DNA from 2 places in the Butyrivibrio sp. AD3002 genome. Region 1 is predicted to be linked to the other one. Evidence: riboswitches for the same ligand, from Rfam matches in the RefSeq annotation. Region 1 holds a riboswitch; the other holds the start of a gene.

Region 1 (3,178 bases):
GCTCGGGATGCATCGTCAGATCAAGATATTCTTCATCAATTTTGATAGTCGGTCTTGATAGGTGATCTCTGTTTATAAAGATTATCTCGCCTTCACGGCCGTCATTTAAACGTACCCTGTTAAGAAGATAGGTGTTAACTATATTCTGCAGGAAGGTCATAATGGCATTTGTATCATATTTCTGCAGACCTTCAGATTCAAACATTTCGATTGCGATGAAAGGACACAGAGGATCTCTGTAAACTCTGGCCGATGTCATCGCATCATATACATCAGCTATTGATACACATTTTGCAAAGAAATCAATCTGAGGACCCTTGAGATGAGCGGGATAACCGGTTCCGTCGCAGCGCTCGTGGTGCATGAGGGCTGCATTTTTTACATGGTCGCTAAGATTGAGGTCAGTTAAAATAACATAACCCTGGGCCGGATGCGTCTGCACTACGGTATACTCAGCTGTAGTAAGATCTGCGGGCTTGGTAATGATTTCGTTGGGAATAAGGAGCTTACCAATATCATGAAGTAGTCCTGCTTCAGTGAGAATCAGAATATCGTCATCGCTCATCTTAAGCCATTGCCCCAGGATATTGCATATCATAGCAACACTAATGCAGTGAACATAAGTGGCATCATCATAAGATCGCAGGCTATGCAGCATATCAAAAAGATTAGAGGAACTGTTTCCCTTGTGGACGAGATCATATATGGGCGATATCATGGAGTCCACATCAAAGTGCTCTTTATCGTTTATGAGGACTTCAATACCGGCTTTAAATTTGGACGCACAGTTCTCAAAATCTCTCTTGAACTCCTTGAATTCTGCAGTCTGACGAAGCCTCGAGGCATAGGATTCCTTGTTGTCATTAGCCGGCATAAGGTTTTCCGGAGGATCTTCCACCAGAACGTTCAAAATAGAATAGAAGGACAGCTTTGTTATAGCCTGATTATCCAAAACAGTTCCCTTGGGCAATACAAGCTGGTTGTTATCATGTGCGTATACGTTGTCCGACAAAACCATGCCGGGAACTAGTTTTTTAGTAATCAACCGTTTCATCAAGAAAGCGCCTCATTGACATTTTTTAGTGAACAAAGATACAAATTAATCTTATGGTTCACATGGCTAAAAGTCAATAAAGGCGCTATTTTCATGCTATAAAAAAATGATAAACAATATATAAAAATATATTCTATTTAGATTTCCGATTCAGCAGCACGCTTTTCGGATGCTGTAAGAGAAGCGTTTTTGATCACAGGGCTGAGCTTCTTGTATACAAGAAGAGTGATCCCACTGATTACGGAACCCTTTAAGAGATTGATGGGAGCTACAGCAAAAAGGATGAAGGTAAACATATTGTTTATTGCGGGATTGATTGCTGTCCCCATTCCGATAAGAGCATCCAATGGCATTCCGTAAAGCTTTGCAAAAGCAGGAAGCAGATAGAATGCGTTGAGTGAGCTTCCGACGAGAGTGATGATCATGGTTGCTGTAAGGCAGGAGATCATGGCAATCTGACGGTTCTTCTTGAAAATATAAATGATGGAAGCGGGAAGTACATAGCTGCATCCAACGATAAAGTTTGCAAGCTCTCCGATGAAAGCTGTCTGAGTTCCGTTAAGAATAAGATTAAGAAGGATCTTAATAAACTCAATCATAACTCCGGTCATGGGACCAAATGCAAATCCGCCGATTACTGCGGGTAAATCTGAAAGATCAAGCTTGTAAAAACTCGGTGCGAATGGCATCGGAATCTCAAAAAGCATAAGAACAGCAGATATTGCTGAGAATATGCCGATTATAACCATTTTTCTTGTGGTCATCCCCGGATTTACGTCCCCGTTCTTCTTTGCAACGTAGGTCTCTGCAATTCTGGCAGCGACAAACATAGCCACAATCAGCAGTATAAAGACTGCTACAATCATCGTGTTTTCCATTACGGAAGTAAATAAGTTGTTGTTCATGGTGTTTTTCCTCCTGATTTTATCGGGGAGGATAATGACTAGATAATGTGCGATTTGATGTTTTGAAAATAAAAAACGCCATCTTCTATCATCCAGACTATACTGTCGGTTTTGGAATTTCACCAAATCGGCCGCCGTAGCGGTTCGCGGACTTCTGAAAATCAGTCACCGCCGGTAGGGAATTACACCCTGCCCCGAAGATTATTTTTATCAAGAATCATTATATAACAGCTAAAACTGTCGTCAATACCTTTTTTGCTGTGACTTGCTTTTTTTGTGACGCTGGAATATTCTGATTATATGAGTACAATTTTAGAAACATATTCCGCGGAGGAGACCTTCGCATTCGGAAAGCGTATAGGAGAGACCGCTGAACCCGGATCAGTTTATACCCTGATCGGGGATCTTGGCGTGGGTAAAACCGTATTAACACAGGGAGTTGCGGCCGGTTTAGGAATAGAGGGACCGGTTAACAGTCCTACTTTCACAATCCTTCAGGTGTATGACGAGGGAAGAATTCCCTTTTACCATTTTGATGTATACAGAATCGGTGACGTCAGTGAGATGGATGAAATAGGCTACGAGGACTACTTTTACGGACAGGGACTATGCTTTATAGAATGGGCCAATCTTATAGAAGAAATACTTCCGGAAAAATATATGGAAATCCGCATAGAGAAAGACCTTAAGAAAGGAACGGACTATCGCCGCATAACGCTGGATACGATAGATAACAGATAAAAGATGAAAATATTGGCACTGGATACATCGGGACTCGTTTGCACGGTTGCCGTTACAGAGGACGACAGACTGCTGTCTGAGTTTTCTATTCAGCACAAAATCACGCATTCCGAACTTTTACTCCCGATGATGGAACAGATAAAAAACAGAATATCACTGGATTTTAATACGATAGATGCAGTTGCGGTTTCGGCAGGACCAGGATCTTTTACGGGACTTCGAATCGGATGTGCTACCGCAAAAGGCCTGTGCCTAGCGATGAATAAGCCAATGGTTGCAGTACCTACGCTGGATGCGATGGCGTATCAGTTTTATGGCAGTGAATATGTGATCTGCCCCATGATGGATGCAAGGCGTAACCAGGTATATACCGGAGTTTATACATTTGTTCCGGAAAAAGAAAACGAGAAACATCGGGAAATCTTTTTCTCTATGAAGACGATAAAAGCTCAGTCAGCAATGTCGATAAATGATATTG
Region 2 (3,178 bases), on a different contig from region 1:
AGCGCGAGGTAAGAGAGTACTCCGAAAAGAAAGATCCGGAGATAGCAAAGGATATTCTGTCTCATGTGAAAATCATGGATGAGATTGGTATGCTTGCAAAGAGCTTTGGAGAGATGATTACGGAACTTGAAGATTACATGGTTAATCTTCAGAAGGTCACCGCGGAAAAAGAGAGAATTGATGCGGATTTGAGCATTGCAAGTCAGATCCAGGCGGATATGCTTCCCAAGATTTTTCCTCCGTTCCCCGACAGAAAAGAGCTTGATATTTATGCGACCATGACACCTGCGAAAGAGGTAGGCGGTGATTTCTACGACTTTTTCCTGGTGGATGAAAATCATATTGCTCTTGTAATTGCAGATGTTTCCGGAAAAGGTGTCCCGGCATCACTTTTCATGGTTATTGCAAAGACACTTATAAAGAACCGCCTCCAGATGGGAGAAGAGCCGGGCGAGGCACTATATAATGTTAATAATCAGCTTTGCGAGGGAAATGACGCTGAGCTCTTCGTAACAGTATGGGCAGTGGTTATTGATCTTACTACAGGTGATGCGCTCGAGGCCAACGCAGGTCATGAGTATCCGGCGTTTAGGAGAGGCAATGGTTCCTACGAACTCATAAAGACAAAACATTCACCGGCTGTTGCCACTATGGAAGGACTTAAATTCCGTCAGAGCGAGTTCCATCTCGATCCCGGAGACAGGCTGTTTGTCTACACGGATGGGGTTACGGAAGCAACGGATGCCAATCTGGAACTGTTCGGAGAGCAGAGGCTTATTGATGCGCTGAACCGAAATCCGGATGCGTCACCGACAGAGCTTTTGCCGGCGGTTAAAAAGGAGATTGATGAATTTGTAGGAGAAGCACCGCAGTTTGACGACATTACGATGCTGAGCTTCATCTATAGAGGAAAAGCCTGAAAAGCGCTGTTTTTCCTATTGACGATACATAGGTGTTTTGATAAGGTATAAAAAGAAAATCGAATAATTCTTCGGGGCAGGGTGTAATTCCCGACCGGCGGTGACAGTCCGCGACTCGCGAAAGCGACTGATTTGGTGAAATTCCAAAACCGACAGTAAAGTCTGGATGGTAGAAGTAATGCATTATAATAGCTGTTATTTTGCTGTTTTATTGTGCGCGTATTAAGGCGAAGCCCCCATGCAGGTTTCGCCTTTTTTGTTTCACGATTTTTCTTCGTGATTCAGGCGCATAAAAATGCGGATATGGCTGTTATTCCTCGGGAATCCTTCGGTTCAAAAATCTAAAGAACACGGGGAGGAACAATCAAATGTTCAAAAACAAATTCACAACAAAGCAAATCGTATTAACAGGAATGCTCGCAGCACTTGCAGGCGTACTCATGTCACTGGAGATCTCGGTGCCGATGATGCCGCCGTTCTATAAGTTTGACTTTAGCGACGTGCCTGCAATCATCGCTCTTTTCCTTATGGGACCTGCGGAAGGCGCACTGGTTGAGATCATCAAGCTTGTAGTAAAGCTACTTCTCACGGGAACTAACTCAATGTATGTCGGAGAGCTTGTAAACCTTATGGCCATCATTCTTTTCATAATTCCCACCTGGATTGTTTATAAGAAGATGGGACAGACAAGAAAGGCCGCTATGGTAGCACTTATAGTCAGTGTTGTTATAAGAACCGGTGCAGCATGCTTCTTAAATGCCTGCATTTCACTTCCTTTATATGCAAAAGCGATGGGAGTATCTCTTGATGATGTCGTAAAAATGGTCGGTGGAGTAAATGCAAGAATCCAGAACCTTCAGACATTTATCATCTATGCGACAATACCTTTCAATGTAGTAAAACTGGCAATCAACAGTCTCATAGGCTACGCAGTATATGACAGACTTCTCGCAGCTGTTCCTTCAGCAAGGGGACTCAGATCAGATAATGAACAGGTGCAGGAGGCAGCTTGATGATACAGGAATACCAAAATCTTTCAAGGCTGCAGATGGAGCAGGTGGATAAAGAAAAGACTCTCGTAGTGGTACCGCTCGGCGCACTGGAACAGCATGGAAACCAGGCGCCTCTTGGCACCGATACGATCATTGCGGATGAGATGAAAAAGAGAATAATGGGGAAGCTCTCTTTGGATAAAAGCGATGAAGTCCTTTCGGGATCGGTTCTTTTCTTTCCGACAATTCCTGTGGGATACAGTGTTGAACACCTTTCTTTTTGCGGTTCGATATCTTTCAAACCGCAGACTTACTACAGTGTTTTGTATGACATAGCAGAGTGCCTGACAAGGCATGGCTTTAAGCATATAGCTCTTCTCATCTGCCACGGAGGGAACCGCGCAACAGCAGAGATAGTCAGTCGTCAGATAAGGCGTGATCTTGGGATATATGTCTACTTGATTTCATCGGGTTCTTTCTCGGATCCGGAAGTAAAGAAGACAATAACTCCGGGAAATGAAGCCGATTTTCACGGAGGAGAAATGGAAACCGCCATGGTGATGGCAAGGGATGAGAGCCTTGTGGACCTTACGACTTCAAGCACGGGGCATTATTCAATCTCGGGAAAAGGTGCAAAGCTTGCATTTTTCGGAAGCACATCTCTTCCCTGGATGGGGGAGGACTTCATCACCGATGAAGGAAAGCCTATCGGTATAGGCGGAGATCCCAGCGGTGCGACAGCCCAAAAAGGTGAGATCATTCTTGAGGTTAGTGCGAGGGATGCCGCAAACGGAATAAAGGAAATAATGAAATTTATGGTGACCTGCTGAAAAAACAACCTCTTCTAAGTGGTCAGAGGGCAAAGGATTTGATAAAATAATCTTTGTAGTTTCTAATGACTTGCAAAGGGGGATATGAAAAATGGCCAGACAAAGCAGTGTTAAGAGAGCACTTGAAGCAACCGGAAGTTTTGCCACTGCTCAGAAAAACATCGTCGTTCAGTATCAAAACAGTGACCGCACTACCGATGACATTTTAAAGAAAATCAAAGAGGATGCGCTTTCTCATGGAGTATCGGAAGCGGATTTTCAGAAAATCGATGTCTATATAAAGCCTGAGGAGCACAAGGTTTTCTATGTTGTTAACGGTAATGTAAACGGCTGCGTTGATTTCTGAGGGAGGGGATGAAAAATGTCTACTATATTCGTGGTTGCCAATCAGAAGGGCGGCATCGGTAAAAGTACTACTGCAACCAATCTTGCGGGA

The links. Region 1 has a riboswitch for FMN ahead of G596_RS22800 (ECF transporter S component). Riboswitches for the same ligand answer to the same signal wherever they lie in the genome.
Region 2: another riboswitch for FMN. It lies ahead of G596_RS0115050 (ECF transporter S component); the one in region 1 lies ahead of G596_RS22800 (ECF transporter S component).

Annotation. Positions count from the first base shown of each region.
Region 1 is NZ_ATVV01000034.1:30,798-33,975, forward strand. It holds gene G596_RS0117720 (HD-GYP domain-containing protein) at 1-1,054, opposite strand, end outside; gene G596_RS22800 (ECF transporter S component) at 1,192-1,959, opposite strand; FMN riboswitch at 2,036-2,165, opposite strand; gene tsaE (tRNA (adenosine(37)-N6)-threonylcarbamoyltransferase complex ATPase subunit type 1 TsaE) at 2,260-2,700, shown strand; gene tsaB (tRNA (adenosine(37)-N6)-threonylcarbamoyltransferase complex dimerization subunit type 1 TsaB) at 2,704-3,178, shown strand, end outside.
Region 2 is NZ_ATVV01000023.1:57,544-60,721, reverse strand. It holds gene G596_RS23990 (SpoIIE family protein phosphatase) at 1-920, shown strand, start outside; FMN riboswitch at 984-1,102, shown strand; gene G596_RS0115050 (ECF transporter S component) at 1,289-1,933, shown strand; gene G596_RS0115045 (creatininase family protein) at 1,933-2,742, shown strand; gene G596_RS0115040 (DUF6465 family protein) at 2,834-3,088, shown strand; gene G596_RS0115035 (ParA family protein) at 3,104-3,178, shown strand, end outside.